4 regions of the Enterobacter dykesii genome follow, and region 4 is predicted to be linked to each of the others. Evidence: predicted binding sites of a transcription regulator. Region 4 holds the regulator's gene; each other region holds the start of a gene.
What was found. Region 4 encodes sigma-54, which starts transcription at its own class of promoters, with help from an activator protein. Its sites were predicted from a motif close to GTTGGCACANNTTTCGCTNT; they were not measured.

Region 1: glnA (glutamate--ammonia ligase) is a predicted target of sigma-54. The motif match lies at 1,263-1,282, and genes of this name have one in related genera.
Region 2: hypA (hydrogenase maturation nickel metallochaperone HypA) is a predicted target of sigma-54. The motif match lies at 3,099-3,118, and genes of this name have one in related genera.
Region 3: F0320_RS05645 (amino acid ABC transporter substrate-binding protein) is a predicted target of sigma-54. The motif match lies at 2,382-2,401, and genes of this name have one in related genera.

The regions. Positions count from the first base shown of each region.
Region 1 is NZ_CP126604.1:4,488,080-4,493,153, forward strand. It holds gene typA (ribosome-dependent GTPase TypA) at 1-990, opposite strand, end outside; gene glnA (glutamate--ammonia ligase) at 1,369-2,778, shown strand; gene glnL (nitrogen regulation protein NR(II)) at 2,950-3,999, shown strand; gene glnG (nitrogen regulation protein NR(I)) at 4,011-5,074, shown strand, end outside.
Region 2 is NZ_CP126604.1:3,585,263-3,590,336, reverse strand. It holds gene hypE (hydrogenase expression/formation protein HypE) at 1-469, opposite strand, end outside; gene hypD (hydrogenase formation protein HypD) at 466-1,587, opposite strand; gene F0320_RS17050 (HypC/HybG/HupF family hydrogenase formation chaperone) at 1,590-1,862, opposite strand; gene hypB (hydrogenase nickel incorporation protein HypB) at 1,853-2,716, opposite strand; gene hypA (hydrogenase maturation nickel metallochaperone HypA) at 2,720-3,070, opposite strand; gene hycA (formate hydrogenlyase regulator HycA) at 3,282-3,746, shown strand; gene F0320_RS17030 (4Fe-4S dicluster domain-containing protein) at 3,817-4,425, shown strand; gene hycC (formate hydrogenlyase subunit 3) at 4,422-5,074, shown strand, end outside.
Region 3 is NZ_CP126604.1:1,203,866-1,208,939, reverse strand. It holds gene corC (CNNM family magnesium/cobalt transport protein CorC) at 1-777, shown strand, start outside; gene lnt (apolipoprotein N-acyltransferase) at 783-2,321, shown strand; gene F0320_RS05645 (amino acid ABC transporter substrate-binding protein) at 2,674-3,579, shown strand; gene F0320_RS05640 (amino acid ABC transporter permease) at 3,735-4,475, shown strand; gene gltK (glutamate/aspartate ABC transporter permease GltK) at 4,475-5,074, shown strand, end outside.
Region 4 is NZ_CP126604.1:4,013,614-4,018,687, forward strand. It holds gene kdsD (arabinose-5-phosphate isomerase KdsD) at 1-510, shown strand, start outside; gene kdsC (3-deoxy-manno-octulosonate-8-phosphatase KdsC) at 525-1,091, shown strand; gene lptC (LPS export ABC transporter periplasmic protein LptC) at 1,088-1,663, shown strand; gene lptA (lipopolysaccharide ABC transporter substrate-binding protein LptA) at 1,632-2,186, shown strand; gene lptB (LPS export ABC transporter ATP-binding protein) at 2,193-2,918, shown strand; gene rpoN (RNA polymerase factor sigma-54) at 2,966-4,399, shown strand; gene hpf (ribosome hibernation promoting factor) at 4,422-4,709, shown strand; gene ptsN (PTS IIA-like nitrogen regulatory protein PtsN) at 4,792-5,074, shown strand, end outside.

The DNA.
Region 1 (5,074 bases), 470 kb from region 4:
CTGACGAGAGGTAACGAATTTACCTTCTTTACCACAGAACGGAGAGGTGTTGACGTTGAAGAACATGGATACGGTTGGTTCATCAACGGACAGGGCTGGCAGCGCTTCGACGTTCTGCGGATCGCAGATGGTGTCGGAGATGTTCAGTTCACCCAGACCGGTGATAGCGATGATGTCGCCCGCTTCAGCGATGTCGCTCTCGATACGCTCAAGACCCAGGTGAGTCAGTACTTTACCGACTTTACCGTTACGGGTTTTGCCTTCGCTATCGATGATAGTAACCTGCTGGTTAGGCTTCACTTTACCGCGCTTGATACGACCAATGCCGATTACGCCAACGTAGTTGTTGTAGTCGAGCTGAGAGATCTGCATCTGCAGGGTGCCGTCGAGATCGACGTTTGGTGCAGGAACACGGTCAACAATCGCCTGATACAGCGGGGTCATGTCTTCAGCCATGTCTTCGTGGTCCAGACCTGCGATACCGTTCAGCGCAGAGGCGTAAACGATAGGGAAGTCCAACTGCTCGTCGGTCGCGTCGAGGTTAACGAACAGGTCGAAGACCTGGTCAACAACCCAGTCAGGACGCGCGCCAGGGCGGTCAACTTTGTTGATAACAACGATTGGCTTCAGACCATGGGCAAAAGCTTTTTTGGTCACGAAGCGCGTCTGTGGCATTGGGCCATCCATTGCGTCAACGACCAGCAGAACGGAGTCTACCATGGACATTACACGTTCAACTTCACCACCGAAGTCGGCGTGCCCTGGGGTATCAACGATGTTGATACGGTAGTCATTCCATTTAATCGCGGTGTTTTTCGCGAGGATGGTAATCCCACGCTCTTTCTCCAAATCGTTGGAGTCCATCACGCGTTCTTGGGTTTCGGCACGCGCATCAAACGTACCGGATTGCTGCAGCAGCTTGTCGACCAGGGTAGTTTTACCATGGTCAACGTGCGCGATGATGGCGATGTTACGCAAATTTTCGATCACAACTTTGCCTCAGGCATTTAGAAATAGCGCGTTATTGTACACGGATTAATCGCACTACAAAACAGGATCACAAACATCCCCCGCAAACAAGTATTGCAGAGATGCTTTGTGATCGCTTTCACGGAGCGGTAAAAGGGCACTTTAACGTAATTTGCACCAATATGGTGCTCAATGTTCACATTAAAGCACTATACTGGTGCAACAAATCCATTGTGGTGCAGCCCTTTTGCACTATGGTGCGCATGATAACGCCTTTTTAGGGTGATTTAAAAGTTGGCACAGATTTCGCTTTATAAAAAATACATGGCACCAGCCAGTACAAACAGAAATTGAAGACCTCGTTACCACGACGACAATGACCAATCTGGAGAGTTAAGTATGTCCGCTGAACACGTTTTGACGATGCTGAACGAACATGAAGTGAAGTTTGTTGATCTGCGCTTCACCGATACCAAAGGTAAAGAACAGCACGTCACAATCCCTGCTCATCAGGTGAACGCCGAATTCTTTGAAGAAGGCAAAATGTTTGACGGCTCCTCCATTGGTGGCTGGAAAGGCATTAACGAATCCGACATGGTTCTGATGCCAGACGCGACCACTGCGGTCATTGATCCGTTCTTCGAAGAACCAACCCTGATCATCCGTTGCGACATCCTCGAGCCAGGCACGCTGCAGGGCTACGACCGCGACCCACGTTCTATCGCGAAACGCGCTGAAGAGTACCTGCGTTCTACCGGCATCGCGGACACCGTTCTGTTCGGGCCAGAGCCAGAATTCTTCCTGTTCGATGACATCCGTTTCGGTGCCTCTATTTCTGGCTCCCACGTGGCTATCGACGACATCGAAGGTGCATGGAACTCCTCTACCAAATACGAAGGCGGTAACAAAGGTCACCGTCCTGGCGTGAAAGGCGGTTACTTCCCGGTTCCTCCGGTCGACTCTGCACAGGACATCCGTTCCACCATGTGTCTGGTGATGGAAGAGATGGGCCTGGTTGTTGAAGCTCACCACCACGAAGTGGCGACTGCGGGTCAGAACGAAGTGGCAACCCGCTTCAACTCCATGACCAAAAAAGCGGACGAAATTCAGATCTACAAATACGTTGTGCACAACGTTGCGCACCGTTTCGGTAAAACCGCGACCTTCATGCCAAAACCAATGTTTGGCGATAACGGTTCCGGTATGCACTGCCACATGTCTCTGTCCAAGAACGGTACCAACCTGTTCTCTGGCGACAAATATGCCGGTCTGTCCGAGCAGGCGCTGTATTACATCGGTGGTGTTATCAAACATGCTAAAGCGATCAACGCCCTGGCGAACCCAACCACGAACTCCTACAAGCGTCTGGTCCCGGGCTACGAAGCGCCAGTGATGCTGGCCTACTCTGCACGTAACCGTTCTGCTTCTATCCGTATCCCGGTGGTGGCTTCTCCTAAAGCGCGTCGTATCGAAGTGCGCTTCCCGGACCCAGCGGCTAACCCATACCTGTGCTTCGCAGCACTGCTGATGGCCGGTCTGGACGGTATCAAGAACAAAATCCATCCGGGCGAAGCGATGGACAAAAACCTGTACGACCTGCCGCCAGAAGAAGCGAAAGAGATCCCACAGGTTGCTGGCTCTCTGGAAGAAGCCCTGCAGGCGCTGGACGCAGACCGCGAGTTCCTGACTGCAGGTGGCGTATTCACTGACGACGCTATTGATGCTTACATCGCCCTGCGTATGGAAGAGAACGACCGCGTGCGTATGACTCCACACCCGGTTGAGTTCGAGCTGTACTACAGCGTTTAATTAAAGTTGTTTTACCCGGCGCGATAAGCGCCGGGGGTAGTTGCCGTGGAAACTTTTAGCCCATCTCCGGATGGGCTTTTTTCTCCACCAACAACCTGATCTCACGCGCTTTTTACGCCGAAAACGCTATACTGCACTAAATTAGTGCAAACGATTCCAGGAGACTGCTGAATGGCAACTGGCACGCTGCCCGATGCTGGGCAGATCCTCAATTCTTTGATTAACAGCATTTTGCTGGTCGATGACGAGCTGGCCGTTCATTACGCCAACCCGGCCGCGCAGCAGCTGCTCGCCCAAAGCGCACGTAAACTGTTCGGCACACCGCTTCCTGAACTCCTGAGCTATTTTTCGCTGAATATTGGCCTGATGCAGGAAAGTTTGCAGGCTGGCCAGGGGTTTACCGATAACGAAGTCACGCTGGTGATCGACGGGCGCTCGCACATTCTGTCGCTAACCGCGCAACGTCTTCCCGAAGGTCTGATCCTGCTGGAAATGGCGCCGATGGATAATCAGCGTCGACTGAGCCAGGAGCAGCTTCAGCATGCGCAGCAAATTGCCGCCCGTGACCTGGTGCGCGGTCTGGCGCATGAAATCAAAAACCCGCTAGGTGGATTACGCGGCGCGGCGCAGCTTCTGACCAAAGCGCTGCCCGATCCCGCGCTGGCGGAGTATACCAACGTCATCATTGAGCAGGCGGACCGTCTGCGGAATCTGGTAGACCGTCTTCTCGGTCCGCAGCAGCCGGGAATGCACGTCACGGAAAGCATCCATAAAGTGGCTGAGCGGGTGGTGAAGCTCGTCTCAATGGAGCTGCCGGAGAACATCACGCTGGTACGTGATTACGACCCAAGCCTGCCGGAACTGGCCCATGACCCGGACCAGATTGAGCAGGTCCTGTTAAATATTGTGCGTAATGCCCTGCAGGCGCTGGGGCCTGAAGGCGGCGAGATTATTTTACGCACCCGCACCGCCTTTCAGCTCACGTTACACGGCGTGCGCTACCGGCTGGCGGCCCGAATCGACGTTGAGGATAACGGGCCCGGCATTCCATCGCATTTGCAGGACACCCTGTTCTACCCGATGGTAAGCGGTCGCGAAGGCGGGACCGGCCTGGGCTTATCCATTGCCCGCAGTTTGATCGATCAACACTCCGGGAAAATTGAATTTACCAGTTGGCCGGGACATACCGAGTTTTCGGTTTTCCTGCCGATTAAAAAATAAAGGTGACGTTTATGCAACGAGGGATAGTCTGGGTAGTCGATGACGATAGCTCCATCCGTTGGGTGCTTGAACGCGCGCTCACAGGGGCAGGATTAAGCTGCACGACGTTTGAGAGCGGCAGCGAAGTGCTCGACGCACTCACCACCAAAACGCCAGATGTTCTGCTTTCGGATATTCGTATGCCGGGCATGGACGGGCTGGCGCTGTTAAAGCAGATCAAACAACGCCACCCTATGCTTCCGGTCATCATAATGACCGCGCACTCCGATCTGGATGCCGCAGTGAGCGCCTATCAGCAAGGGGCGTTCGATTACCTGCCCAAACCCTTTGATATCGACGAAGCGGTGGCGCTGGTTGAGCGCGCGATTAGCCATTATCAGGAGCAGCAACAGCCGCGCCACGCGCCCGATTTTGGGCCAACGACAGACATCATCGGCGAAGCGCCGGCGATGCAGGACGTGTTTCGCATTATCGGTCGTTTGTCCCGCTCGTCCATCAGCGTATTGATTAACGGTGAGTCGGGAACCGGTAAAGAGCTTGTGGCGCATGCATTGCACCGCCACAGCCCGCGGGCAAAAGCGCCGTTCATCGCCCTGAATATGGCGGCGATCCCGAAGGATTTGATTGAGTCCGAACTGTTCGGCCATGAAAAAGGGGCATTTACCGGCGCCAATACCATTCGCCAGGGGCGGTTTGAACAGGCTGACGGCGGTACGCTGTTCCTGGATGAGATCGGCGATATGCCGCTGGATGTCCAGACACGCCTGCTGCGCGTGCTGGCCGATGGGCAGTTTTATCGCGTGGGCGGCTATGCGCCGGTGAAGGTGGACGTGCGTATTATCGCCGCGACCCACCAGAACCTGGAGCAACGCGTGCAGGAAGGAAAATTCCGTGAGGATTTATTCCACCGTCTGAACGTCATCCGCGTTCATCTGCCGCCGCTGCGTGAGCGTCGGGAAGATATTCCCCGCCTGGCACGCCATTTCCTGCAGGTAGCCGCTCGTGAGCTGGGTGTGGAGGCCAAGCAGCTTCACCCGGAAACCGATGCCGCTCTGACGCGTCTGGCGTGGCCGGG
Region 2 (5,074 bases), 430 kb from region 4:
TATCGGCGGGGATCGCCCCCATGCCGGCGGTGTTGATAAACAGCTTGTCGGCCGCGCCGCGCTGCACCACTTTGGTATCGCCGGTGACGATAGCTATCCCCGCCTCGCGCGCGGTCTGCGCCATGCTGTTGACCACTGCCGTGAGCGTCTCCATCGGTAACCCCTCTTCGAGGATAAACCCGCAGGAGAGGTAGCGCGGAATAGCGCCGCTGACCGCCACGTCGTTGGCCGTGCCGCAGACGGCGAGCTTGCCGATATCGCCGCCGGGGAAGAACAGCGGATCGATCACGTAGCTGTCGGTGGAGAACGCCAGCCTGTCGCCCTGCGCGGTGAGGGTGACGAGGTCAATGCGCGCCTGGTCTTCCTGTTCGGCGAGCCAGGGATTGTTGAAGGCTTCCATAAACAGCCGGTTAATCAGCTGCTGCATTGCCTGTCCGCCGCTGCCGTGCGCCATTTCAACCGTATTCATGCTTCACTCTCCTGGTTGCGATACTGATACCACGCGGCACACGCCCCTTCGGAGGAGACCATCAGCGCGCCAAACGCCGTTTGCGGGTTACAGGTATTGCCAAATAACGGGCATTGATGCGGTTTGCATTTACCGGTGAGCACGTCGCCGCAGCGTGCCCGGGGATCGTCGCAAACCTGCTGCGGCTGCGGGCGGAAATGCGCTTCGGCGTCGAACGCGCGATAGGCCAGCGTCAGGCGCACGCCGGATTCGGCAATCAGCCCCAGACCACGCCATTCGCTGTCGCCCTCAACGCTGAACACGTCGGCTATCGCCTGCTGCGCCCGTTCATTTCCCGCATCCGGCACCACGCGGCGGTACTGGTTTTGCACGGTACTCAGGGCCGCTATTTTCTGCTCAACCAGCATGGTGACACCTTGCAGTAGATCAAGTGGTTCGAAACCAGCGATCACTAACGGACGATTGTACTGTTCAGCGATAAAATCGTAGGCGTCTGTGCCAATCACCATGCTGACGTGGCCCGGTGCCAGAAAGGCGTCAATACCGTTGCCAGGCTCTTCCAGCAGGCTGCGCAGTGTGGGAATGAGCGTAATGTGCTGGCAGAAGAAGAAAAAGTTATCGACGCCGCGTGCTTTCGCCTGCTGCAGCGTGATGGCGGTGGCGGGCATGGTGGTTTCAAACCCCAGGCCAAAAAACACCACCTTGCGCGCGGGGGTGTCCTCCGCCAGCGTCAGGGCATCCATCGGCGAATAGACGATCCGGATGTCGGCTCCGCGCGCTTTCGCCTGCAGCAGCGAGCCGTTTTTCCCCGGCACGCGCATCGCGTCGCCAAAGGTGCAGAAAATGACGTCGGGCTGGCTGGCAATTTCGATGCAGCTGTCGATGCGCCCCATCGGCAGCACGCACACCGGGCAGCCGGGGCCGTGGATAAACTCGATGTTCTCCGGCAGCAGCTGATCGAGGCCAAATTTGAAGATGGCGTGCGTGTGTCCGCCGCACACCTCCATGATCCGCAGCGGTCTTTCTTTTGTGTAGTCCAACAGCGCTGCGCGCGTTTTCAGGTGCCCGATAAGCTGCAGCACCTGCTCCGGCGCGCGGTATTCATCAACGTAACGCATGGCTAACGCTCCTCACCGTACAGCAGCGCGCCCACGTCAGGCTCCACGTCGAACATGTTTTGCAGGGCATCCAGCGTGTCGCGGGCTTCCGCTTCGTTAATCACGCTCATGGCAAACCCCACGTGGACCAGCACCCACTGGCCGAGACGCGATGCGCCCGTTTCATCGCTGCTGCCCACCAGCGTCAGGTCGACGTCGCGCAGGATGCCGCAGACCTCCACTTTGGCTTGGTTCCCGTCAATGGAATGGATTTGTCCCGGTACGCCTATGCACATCGTTCGCTCTCCAGCCAGTTCAGCCAGGCATCCATCCCGTCGCCGCGCGTGGCGGAGACAAGCAGGATCTCAATCTCCGGATTCACCTCACGGGCATACGCCAGGCATTTATCCACGTCGAAATTCAGGTACGGCAGCAGGTCGACTTTGTTCAGCAGCATGATGGACGCGGCGGCAAACATATGCGGGTACTTCAGCGGCTTGTCTTCGCCTTCGGTCACCGAAAGCACCGCTATCTTGTGGCGTTCGCCCAGATCGAAGCTCGCCGGGCAGACCAGGTTGCCGACGTTTTCAATAAACAGAATGCCGTTATCCGCCAGCGGCAGACGCGGGGCGGCGTCGGCAATCATCTGCGCATCCAGGTGGCAGCCTTTGCCGGTATTGACCTGAATCGCCGGGGTGCCGGTTTCGCGAATGCGCGCCGCGTCGTTAACGGTTTGCTGGTCGCCTTCAATCACCGCGCAGGAGACGCGCCCGTTCAGGCGTTTGAGCGTTTCCGTTAACAGCGTGGTCTTGCCGGAACCGGGGCTGGAGACCAGGTTCAGCACCAGCTGTTCGCGGGCGGCAAAGCGCGCGCGGTTGCGGTCGGCGATCTGGTTATTTTTGTCCAGTACGTTGATTTCCACCTCCAGCATCTGGCGCTGGCTGATGCCCGGCGCGTGGGTACCCGCTTCGCCGTGGCCGTAGTGGAGATCGCCCGCAGCGGACCGTTGCGGAGAGAAAGTGATACCGGTCAGTGCCGCAGAAGGACGCGGGGCAGGGGAAAAGGGCGCGGAGCGAAACGCGGAATGGGGACGGTGTTCATCCCCTTCTATATACAGGTTGCCTTCGGCGCAACCGCAGGTGCTACACATACTTTACTCCTTCTCGATTTCGAGGCGTTGGATCTGCATGCCGTCGTCCGCCACGATGCGAAGACCGGTGCTCTGACACTGCGGACAGCGCTGAACCTTTGATGACAGCAGGGTGACGTACTGCTGGCACTGCTCGCACCAGCACTCCGCCTGCTGCTCTTCAATATGAAGTTCGCAGCCTTCCGCCAGCGTGCCGCGACACACCAGCTCAAAACAGAAATGCAGGGCGCTGGGCTCGACGCAGGAAAACGCCCCGACCTTCAGCCAGACGCCGGTGACGCGCTTCGCGTGGTTTTGCACTGCCTGCTGTTCGATAAGTTCCAGAGCCCGCTGGCAGAGGGTGATTTCGTGCATGGCGCCTCCTCAATGAATTGCGCCATTGAATGCAATAACGGTGCCAGCTTAATTTTTGTTAAGGCGTGACGATGTCAACGCTGTCGAAATGACACGTCGACACCGCGGCGTTGACAGCGGTTTTATAATTAAATCTATTTAAAATCAGTAAGATAAAAACTGGCATGGAATCTGCTTAACAGCCGCTATCTCCATTAACCGGATACCTTCTATGACTATTTGGGAAATCAGCGAAAAAGCGGATTACATCGCGCAGCGTCATCAGCAGCTGCAGGACCAGTGGCACCTCTACTGCAACTCTCTGGTTCAGGGCATAACCCTCTCGAAAGCGCGTCTTCACCACGCGATGAGCTGCGCGGCGCAGGGCGACATGCGCTTTGTCCTCTTCGGCCATTTCATCATCAACGTTACTTTGGCGGACAACTTCAACAGCCACACCATTGAGTATCACCTCGAGACAAAAGACGGCGAAAAACAGTGCATTGCAAAGGCGCAGCTGATGGCCGACGGCATGGTGGACGGCCACGTCAGCAACCGCGATCGCCAGCAGGTGCTGGAGCACTATCTGGAAAAAATCGCGCCGGTCTATAACGGCCTGTATGCCGCCGTTGAGCACGATCTTCCGGTCAACCTGAAGCAGCTGATGGATGGAAATACCTCAGCGAACGTGGCCTGACCCATGCGTGTCGAGAAGTGTCGACAAGACAGTTTTTCGTCAAAAATGACTATCACCAGAGGATAACCCGGTGAACCGTTTTGTAATTGCCGACTCGACGGTCTGTATTGGCTGTCGAACCTGTGAGGCGGCGTGTTCGGAAACGCATCGCCAGCATGGGCTGCAGTTCATGCCGCGCCTGCACGTCATGCGTAATGAAAAAGAGTCTGCCCCGCAGCTCTGCCATCACTGTGAAGACGCCCCCTGCGCGGGCGTCTGCCCTGTGAATGCCATCACCCGCGTGGATGGCGCTGTCCAGCTGAACGAAAGCCTGTGCGTAAGCTGCAAGCTGTGCGGCATTGCCTGCCCGTTCGGCGCGATTGAATTTTCCGGCAGCCGTCCGCTGCATATTCCGGCGAACGCCAACTCGCCAAAAGCCCCGCCCGCGCCCCCGGCACCTGCACGCGTAAGCACGCTGCTGGATTGGGTGCCCGGCATTCGTGCCGTTGCGGTGAAATGCGACCTGTGCAGCTTCGATGAGCAGGGCCCGGCATGCGTACGCACCTGCCCGACTAAGGCGTTGATTCTGGTTAACATTCGCGACATCGCCCGTACCAGCAAGCGTAAACGCGAGCTGACCATCAACAGTGATTTTGGCGACCTTTCTCTGCTACAGGCGCTTAACGAGGGGGCGAAATGAACGCGGCGATGATGATTACCAGCGCGGTAGCCTGTTTTGCTGCCGCCGCTGTTCTGGCGCTGATCTTCTCATTCCATAAAATGCTCAGCGGCGCGATCGCTGGGATCGGCGGGGCGGCCGCTAGCCTGATGACGCTGGCGGCAGGCGGTGTCGTCCTGCTCGGCGGCCAGTCCGCAGAGACCGTGATGCCGCTGATTCGCCACACGGTTGAGATCACGCCCCTGAACGCCATCTGGCTGGTGACGTTTGGCCTGAGCGGGCTGTTTATCAGCCTGTTCAATATCGACTGGCATCGCCACCCGCACGCTAAAGCCAACGGCCTGCTGGTTAACCTGCTGATGGCGACGGCGGTCTGTACCGTTAGCGCCAGCAACCTCGGGGCGCTGGTGGTGATGGCGGAAATCATGGCGCTCTGCGGCGTGTTCCTGACCGGCTGCAGCGCCTCCGGCAAGCTGTGGTTTGCGCTGGGACGCCTCGGGACGCTGCTGCTGGCGCTGGCCTGCTGGCTGGTATGGCACCGCTTTGGCACGCTGGACTTCGCTGCGCTCAACGGGCATCCGCTGGGGAACGACGTCTGGCTGCTGGGCGTGCTCGGCTTTGGCCTGCTCGCCGGCATCATCCCGCTGCACGGCTGGGTGCCGCAGGCGCA
Region 3 (5,074 bases), 1.7 Mb from region 4:
GATGAACTGCTGGAGCTGATTCGTGATTCCGGGCAGAACGACCTTATCGACGAAGATACGCGCGAAATGCTCGAAGGGGTCATGGACATCGCCGACCAGCGCGTTCGCGATATCATGATCCCCCGCTCGCAGATGATCACCCTGAAACGTAACCAGACCCTGGACGAGTGCCTCGATGTGATCATCGAATCCGCCCACTCGCGTTTCCCGGTCATCAGCGAAGATAAAGATCACATCGAAGGGATTTTGATGGCCAAAGATCTGCTGCCGTTTATGCGCAGCGATGCCGAAGCCTTCAGCATGGAAAAAGTGTTACGCCAGGCCGTGGTTGTGCCGGAAAGTAAACGTGTGGATCGGATGCTGAAAGAGTTTCGCTCTCAGCGTTACCACATGGCGATTGTTATTGATGAATTTGGTGGCGTTTCCGGTCTGGTCACGATCGAGGATATTCTTGAGCTGATCGTGGGCGAAATCGAAGATGAGTACGACGAAGAAGAAGATATCGACTTCCGTCAGCTTAGCCGCCACACCTGGACCGTTCGGGCGCTGGCCTCGATTGAGGACTTCAACGACGCCTTCGGTACCCACTTCAGCGATGAAGAGGTCGATACCATTGGCGGGCTGGTGATGCAGGCCTTTGGGCACCTCCCGGCCCGCGGTGAGACCGTTGACATCGACGGTTACCAGTTCAAAGTAGCCATGGCCGACAGCCGACGTATTATACAGGTTCACGTCAGAACGCCGGACGACTCACCGGTGCCAAAACTGGAAGATTAATGTAAATGGCATTTGCCCCACTGCTTGAACGCCAGCGCGTCCGTTTGCTGCTGGCGCTGTTACTTGGAGCCAGCGGTACGCTGGCTTTTTCTCCTTACGACATCTGGCCCGCTGCCATTCTCTCCCTGATGGGACTTCAGGGCCTGACCCTGAATCGTCGTCCGGTACAGGCTGCGGCTATCGGCTACTTCTGGGGGCTGGGGCTGTTTGGCTCAGGCATCAACTGGGTCTATGTCAGCATCGCCCAGTTTGGAGGTATGCCAGGCCCGGTTAACGTCTTCCTGGTGGTATTGCTCGCCGCGTATCTCTCGCTCTATACCGGTCTGTTCGCCGGCATCCTTTCTCGCCTGTGGCCAAAAACCACCTGGCTGCGTGTCGCCATTGCCGCGCCGGTAGCCTGGCAGATAACCGAGTTCCTGCGCGGCTGGGTGCTGACGGGCTTCCCGTGGCTGCAGTTCGGCTACAGCCAGATTGACGGCCCCCTGAAGGGTCTGGCGCCGGTCATGGGCGTTGAGGCTATTAACTTCCTTCTGATGGTGGTGAGCGGCCTGCTGGTACTGGCGCTGGTCACGCGCTGCTGGAAGCCGCTTGCCGTGGCGCTGGTGCTGTTCGCCCTGCCCTTCCCGCTGCGCTATATCCAGTGGTTCACACCCGAGCCCGATCGCGCCATGCAGGTTTCCATGGTGCAGGGGAATATTCCGCAGTCCATGAAGTGGGACGAGAAGGAGCTGCTGAATACGCTGAAGATCTACGCCAACGCCACCGAAGAGGTGATGGGAAAATCACAGCTGATTATCTGGCCGGAGTCTGCCATTCCCGATCTGGAGCTCAATCAGCAGCCGTTCCTCAACATGATGAACGACCTGCTGCTGGCGCGCGGCAGCACGCTGATCACCGGGATTGTCGATGCGCGTCTGAATCAGCACAACCGCTACGACACCTACAACAGCATCATTACGCTCGGGAAAGACAGCGAGTACAGCTACCACTCCACTGACCGGTACAACAAGAACCATCTGGTACCGTTTGGTGAATTTGTCCCGCTGGAGTCGATTCTGCGCCCGCTGGCCCCGTTCTTTGACCTGCCGATGTCCTCTTTCAGCCGCGGCCCGTACGTACAGCCTCAGCTGCACGCGCACGGCGTTGCCCTGACGGCAGCCATCTGCTACGAAATCATTCTCGGCGAACAGGTACGCGATAACTTCCGTCCGGATACCGACTATCTGCTGACCATTTCCAACGATGCCTGGTTTGGTAAGTCAATCGGGCCGTGGCAGCACTTCCAGATGGCACGTATGCGCTCCCTGGAGCTGGCGCGTCCGCTGCTGCGCAGCACCAACAACGGCATCACCGCCGTGATTGGTCCGCAGGGCGAGATTCAGGCGATGATCCCGCAGTTTACCCGTGAGGTACTGACCACTAAAGTCACACCAACCACGGGGCTGACGCCATACGCGCGCACCGGCAACTGGCCGCTGTGGATACTGACCGTGCTGTTCGGCTTTGGCGCGGTGCTGATGAGCCTGCGTCAGCGTCGGAAGTAACCTTTCCTTCTATTGTCGGGTGGCGTAGCCGCCACCCGACAATTTTCTCCAGACTCCCATTCTGGCACGCCTATTGCTTTGTTTATTCAGGTAAACGCAGTTTGGCTTAACGTGCAACTGTGTCGCACCAGCGTAGATCATCGGTAGCACCGAAACGGTGCAACGGGAGATATTTGCCTCTGATTGGTGCGGCGCGCTTCGCAAAAATAAACAATAACGCAGCAAAATCTTTACATTAAGCCAGACTAAATGTTAACAAGCTTGCATAACACTGCACTCGCACTGCGCGAGATATAACAACATCACAATGGGTATCAATGCGTCGCTGGCGCTGATAAAAAAGGAGTTGGGTATGCAATTACGTAAACTGGCCACAGCAATGCTGGTAATGGGAATGTCTGCAGGCGTGGTTCACGCTGAAGATGCTCCGGCAGCAGGCAGCACTCTCGACAAGATTGCCAAAAACGGCGTGATCGTGGTCGGCCACCGTGAATCTTCAGTCCCGTTCTCTTACTACGACAACACGCAAAAAGTCGTGGGCTATTCACAGGATTACTCCAACGCCATCGTTGAAGCTGTGAAGAAAAAGCTGAACAAACCTGACCTGCAGGTGAAGCTGATCCCAATCACTTCACAGAACCGTATTCCACTGCTGCAAAACGGCACCTTTGACTTCGAGTGTGGCTCCACCACCAACAACCTCGAGCGTCAGAAACAGGCTGCCTTCTCGGACACCATCTTTGTCGTAGGCACCCGTCTGCTGACGAAGAAAGGCGGTGAGATCAAAGACTTCGCTGACCTGAAAGGCAAAGCAGTCGTTGTCACCTCCGGTACCACGTCTGAAGTGCTGCTGCACAAGCTGAACGACGAGAAGAAAATGGATATGCGCATCATCAGCGCGAAAGACCATGGCGACTCCTTCCGTACCCTGGAAAGCGGTCGTGCCGTCGCGTTTATGATGGATGATGCCCTGCTGGCGGGCGAGCGTGCGAAAGCGAAAAAACCAGACAACTGGGATATCGTCGGTACCGCGCAGTCCAAAGAAGCCTACGGCTGTATGCTGCGTAAAGACGATCCGCAGTTCAAAAAGCTGATCGATGACACCATCGCTCAGGTGCAGACCTCCGGCGAAGCGGAGAAATGGTTCGACAAGTGGTTCAAGAACCCGATTCCGCCAAAAAACCTGAACATGAATTTTGAACTGTCTGACGACATGAAAGCGCTGTTCAAATCTCCAAATGACAAGGCTCTTAACTAATTAGAACTACAGGGGCGGGTTCTCCTGCCCTCTCGATTGTCGGGAAGCATGGACAGACTATACGTTGAGTGGTCGTTCCCCACTCAGCGCGAAAAATGAGCTTCTCACCAATCTTCGAGGGTAGCGCTGCTACCCTTTTTTTTCTGGAGTTTATTATGTCAATAGACTGGAACTGGGGCATATTCCTGCAACAAGCCCCTTTCGGCAACACCACCTATCTTGGCTGGCTGTGGAGCGGCTTTCAGGTTACCGTGGCATTATCGATAACGGCGTGGATTATCGCGTTTCTTGTCGGTTCTCTGTTCGGTATTCTGCGCACCGTCCCTAACCGTTTTCTTTCAACGCTTGGCACCCTGTATGTGGAACTGTTCCGTAACGTTCCGCTGATCGTGCAATTCTTTACCTGGTATCTGGTTATCCCGGAACTGCTGCCAGAAAATATTGGCATGTGGTTCAAGTCGGAGCTGGATCCGAACGTGCAGTTCTTTGTCTCCTCCATGATGTGTCTGGGGCTGTTTACCGCTGCGCGCGTTTGCGAGCAGGTGCGTGCCGCCATTCAGTCATTGCCGCGCGGACAAAAAAACGCGGGTCTGGCGATGGGCCTGACGCTGCCCCAAACTTACCGCTACGTGCTGCTGCCTAACGCCTACCGCGTTATCGTTCCACCGATGACCTCCGAGATGATGAACCTGGTGAAAAACTCGGCCATCGCCTCGACTATCGGCCTGGTCGACATGGCCGCGCAGGCGGGCAAGCTGCTGGATTACTCCGCTCACGCGTGGGAATCCTTCACCGCGATCACGCTCGCGTATGTTCTGATTAACGCTTTCATCATGCTGGTGATGAACCTGGTTGAACGCAAAATCCGCCTGCCGGGTAATCTGGGGGGCAAATAATGTACGAATTTGACTGGAGTTCTATCGTTCCATCCATGCCTTACCTGCTTGATGGCCTGGTGATTACCTTAAAAATCACCGTCATTGCCATCATCGTCGGTATCGTCTGGGGCACCCTGCTGGCCGTCATGCGCCTGTCGAGCTTTAAGCCGCTCGCCTGGTTTGCGACCGCCTACGTTAACGTGTTCCGCTCCATCCCGCTGGTGATGGTGCTGCTGTGGTTTTACCTGATTGTGCCCGGCTTCCTGCAGAACGTGCTGGGGCTGTCGCCGAAAACCGATATCCGTCTGATCTCCGCCATGGTGGCGTTCTCAATGTTCGAGGCCGCTTACTACTCGGAGATTATCCGAGCGGGCATTCAGAGTATCTCCCGCGGGCAATCCAGCGCCGCGCTGGCACTGGGGATGACGCACTGGCAGTCCATGCAGCTCATTATTCTGCCGCAGGCGTTTCGCGCCATGGTTCCGCTCCTGCTGACCCAGGGCATCGTGCTGTTCCAGGATACCTCTCTGGTCTACGTTCTGAGTCTGGCAGACTTCTTCCGTACCGCGTCAACCATCGGTGAACGTGATGGTACGCAGGTCGAGATGGTGCTCTTT
Region 4 (5,074 bases):
CCGACGTCCAGCACCACCGCCGCGCTGGTCATGGGTGATGCGCTTGCCGTCGCGCTGCTCGAAGCCCGCGGTTTTACGCCGGAGGATTTCGCGCTTTCCCACCCGGGTGGCGCGCTGGGGCGCAAGCTTCTGCTTCGGGTAAACGATATTATGCACACCGGGGACGAGATCCCTCACGTCAGTAAAGAAGCCTCCCTGCGTGATGCGCTGCTGGAAATCACCCGTAAGAATCTGGGTATGACGGTCGTGTGCGACGATCTGATGAAAATTCAGGGGATCTTCACCGATGGCGACCTGCGTCGCGTGTTCGACATGGGTGTAGACGTCCGCACGCTCGGCATCGCCGATGTGATGACGCCGGGCGGTATACGCGTCCGTCCGGGTACGCTGGCCGTGGATGTGCTGAACCTGATGCAGTCCCGCCACATTACCTCAGTGATGGTTGCCGATGGCGACCAGTTGCTGGGTGTGGTACATATGCATGATCTGCTGCGCGCAGGCGTAGTGTAATGAAGGATAAGACAATGAGTAATGCGGGTGCATCCCTTGCAACCTGTTATGGACCGATCAGTACCCAGATGATGGCAAAGGCGGAAAACATTCGTCTGCTCATCCTGGACGTGGATGGCGTACTTTCCGATGGCCTGATTTACATGGGCAACAATGGTGAAGAGCTGAAAGCGTTTAACGTTCGCGACGGCTACGGTATCCGCTGCGCGCTCACCTCAGGTATTGAGGTGGCTATCATCACCGGACGAAAAGCTAAACTGGTAGAAGACCGCTGTGAAACCTTAGGAATTACCCATCTGTATCAGGGTCAATCCGATAAGATGGCGGCGTTTAAGGATTTACTGGGTAAACTGGCTATCGCACCGGAAAACGTAGCCTACGTCGGGGACGATCTGATTGACTGGCCTGTGATGGCTGAAGTCGGGCTGAGCATCGCCGTTGCCGATGCGCATCCGCTGCTGATCCCGCGCGCAGACTACGTTACCCACATCAACGGCGGCCGTGGTGCCGTACGTGAAGTCTGCGATCTGCTTTTGCTGGCGCAGGGCAAGCTTGATGAGGCCAAAGGGCAATCGATATGAGTAAAACCAGACGCTGGATTATCATTTTGCTTTCGCTTGTCGCACTGGTCTTGATTGGCGTGAACCTTGCCGATCGCGACGATACGCAAACGGAAGTGGTCAACAATAACGATCCAACCTATAAAAGCGATCACAGCGACACCGTGGTCTACAGCCCGGAAGGCGCGCTGAACTATCGTCTGATTGCCCAGCATGTTGAATATTTTTCAGATGACGGTATTTCGTGGTTTACCCAACCTGTCATGACCACATTTGATAAGGACAAAGTGCCGACGTGGTCAATTAAGTCAGATAGGGCAAAACTGACAAATGACCGTATGCTTTATCTGTATGGCCACGTTGAAGTCAACGCCCTGACCGCTGACTCGCAACTGCGAAAAATTACGACGGATAATGCCCAGATTAACCTGGTAACCCAGGACGTGACCTCGCAGGATCTGGTCACACTGTATGGCACAACATTTAATTCCAGCGGTTTGAGAATGCGCGGGAACTTACGCAGCAAGAACGCCGAGCTGATTGAAAAGGTTAGAACCTCCTATGAAATTCAAAACAAACAAACTCAGCCTTAAAGTAATTATCGCCAGCGCGATGCTGGCGACCAGTCTCCCCGCGCTTGCTGTAACGGGCGATACCGACCAACCGATCCATATCGAGTCTGATACCCAGTCGCTCGATATGCAGGGCAACGTCGTCACCTTCACGGGTAACGTCGTCATGACTCAGGGCACCATCAAAATTAACGCCGACAAAGTGGTCGTGACCCGTCCGGGTGGCGAGCAGGGCAAAGAGATCATTGATGGTTACGGCAACCCGGCCACCTTCTACCAGATGCAGGACAACGGCAAGCCGGTGAAAGGCCGCGCCTCGCATATGCACTATGAGCTGGCGAAGGACCTGGTCATCCTGACCGGAAACGCGTATCTGGAACAGCTGGACAGCAACATTACCGGCGACCAGATCACCTATCTGGTGAAAGAGCAAAAAATGCAGGCCTCCAGCGAGAAAGGCAAACGCGTCACGACCGTCCTGGTTCCGTCGCAGCTGCAGGACAAAGGCAAAGGCCAGGCCCCGGCACAGAAGAAGAGTAACTAATTCGTTATGGCAACATTAACTGCAAAAAATCTCGCGAAGGCCTACAAGGGCCGCCGTGTCGTAGAAGATGTCAGTCTGACCGTCAACTCCGGCGAAATCGTGGGGCTGCTTGGCCCTAACGGTGCGGGTAAAACCACCACTTTCTACATGGTCGTTGGCATTGTGCCGCGCGATGCCGGCAACATTATCATTGACGATGAAGACATCAGCCTTCTGCCTCTGCACGCGCGCGCGCGTCGCGGGATCGGCTACCTGCCGCAGGAAGCCTCCATTTTCCGTCGCCTTAGCGTTTACGATAACCTGATGGCGGTCCTGGAAATTCGTAACGATCTGACCAGCGAACAGCGTCAGGATCGTGCCAACGAGTTGATGGAAGAGTTCCACATTGAGCATCTGCGCGACAGCCTCGGTCAGGCCCTCTCCGGGGGTGAACGCCGTCGTGTTGAGATTGCGCGTGCGCTGGCTGCAAACCCGAAATTTATCCTTCTGGATGAACCGTTTGCGGGCGTTGACCCGATCTCGGTTATCGACATTAAACGCATCATTGAACACCTGCGTGACAGCGGGCTTGGCGTACTGATCACCGACCACAACGTTCGTGAAACGCTGGCCGTGTGTGAACGCGCGTATATTGTGAGCCAGGGCAATCTGATCGCCCACGGTACGCCGCAGCAGATCCTCGAAGACGATCATGTTAAGCGCGTCTATCTTGGGGAAGACTTCAGACTCTGATAGGGTAGAGGTAACGTAACGCCGAACCGGAGAAAAAAGCTCTGAACATGAAGCAAGGTTTGCAATTAAGGCTCAGCCAACAACTGGCAATGACGCCGCAGCTACAGCAGGCAATTCGCCTGTTGCAACTGTCCACGTTAGAACTTCAGCAGGAGCTCCAGCAGGCGCTGGACAGCAACCCCCTGCTGGAACAAACCGATCTTCATGACGAGGTAGACGCTCAGCAGTCACAGGATACAGAAGCGCTCGACACCGCGGATGCACTCGAACAAAAAGAGATGCCCGACGAGCTTCCGCTGGATGCCAGCTGGGATGAAATCTACACCGCCGGAACCCCTTCCGGTACGCGTGCAGACTACCAGGATGATGAGCTACCGGTCTATCAGGGAGAGACCACCCAGTCGCTGCAGGATTACCTGATGTGGCAGGTGGAACTTACCCCCTTCTCCGATACCGACCGCGCGATTGCCACCTCAATTGTCGATGCCGTTGACGACACCGGCTATTTGACCGTCACGCTGGACGATATCCTGGAAAGCATGGGCGACGACGAGATTGAGCTTGAGGAAGTTGAAGCCGTTCTGAAGCGCATCCAGCGTTTCGATCCGGTAGGCGTAGCCGCAAAAGATCTGCGCGACTGCCTGCTGATCCAGCTTTCTCAGTTCAGCAAAGAGACGCCATGGCTCGACGAGGCGCGCTTAATCATCAGCGATCATCTGGATCTGTTGGCCAACCACGATTTCCGCAGCCTGATGCGCGTCACGCGCCTGAAGGAAGAGGTGCTGAAAGAAGCGGTGAATCTGATCCAGTCGCTCGATCCGCGCCCGGGACAGTCGATCCAGACCAGCGAACCCGAGTACGTGATCCCGGACGTGCTGGTCAGAAAACACAATGACCGCTGGGTCGTTGAACTGAATTCAGACAGCATCCCTCGTCTGCAAATCAACCAGCAGTATGCCTCCATGTGCACCAGCGCGCGTAACGACTCCGACAATCAATATATTCGCAGCAATCTTCAGGAAGCGCGATGGCTGATCAAAAGTCTGGAGAGCCGAAATGATACGCTGCTGCGCGTCAGCCGCTGTATTGTCGAACAGCAGCAGGCGTTCTTTGAGCAGGGCGAAGAGTATATGAAACCGATGGTACTGGCGGATATCGCCCAGGCCGTCGAGATGCATGAATCAACCATTTCCCGTGTCACCACGCAGAAGTATCTGCACAGTCCACGCGGTATATTTGAGCTTAAGTATTTCTTCTCCAGCCATGTGAATACCGAGGGCGGCGGCGAAGCGTCGTCAACGGCCATTCGTGCCCTGGTGAAGAAGTTGATCGCCGCGGAGAACCCCGCGAAGCCACTAAGCGACAGTAAGTTAACCACCATGCTGTCCGATCAGGGTATTATGGTGGCACGTCGTACTGTTGCGAAGTATCGAGAGTCTTTATCCATTCCGCCGTCCAACCAGCGTAAACAGCTGGTCTGACACAACCGATAAGGAAGACACTATGCAGCTCAACATCACTGGACAAAACGTCGAAATTACTGAGGCTTTACGCGACTTCGTTAACGCGAAGTTTGCAAAACTCGAGCAGTATTTCGAAAGGATCAATCAGGTCTATATTGTGTTGAAAGTGGAGAAAGTGACTCATATCTCGGATGCCACCCTGCATGTTAACGGGGGTGAACTGCATGCCAGTGCGGAAGGGCAAGACATGTACGCTGCTATCGACGGCTTGATTGATAAGCTTGCACGACAGCTTAATAAACATAAAGATAAACTGAAACAACACTAATTGTCCGGGCAGTTAACGGGTGCAGGAAGGCCTGTTGTGAAACACAACAGGCCATTTGTACAGTTAGCGCTTAGGTGAAATTATGATGAACAACGATTCCGCTCTTCAACTGAGCAATGTCCTTAACCAGGAATGTACCCGCAGTGCGGTTCACTGCCAGAGCAAAAAACGTGCGCTGGAGATCATCAGTGAACTGGCTGCCAAACAGCTGGGCCTGCCGCCGCAGGTGGTGTTCGAAGCGATTCTGACCCGTGAAAAAATGGGCAGTACCGGTATCGGCAACGGCATCGCGATCCCGCATGGCAAACTGGAAGAGGATACCCTGCGTGCCGTTGGTGTGTTTGTGCAGCTTGAAACGCCCATCG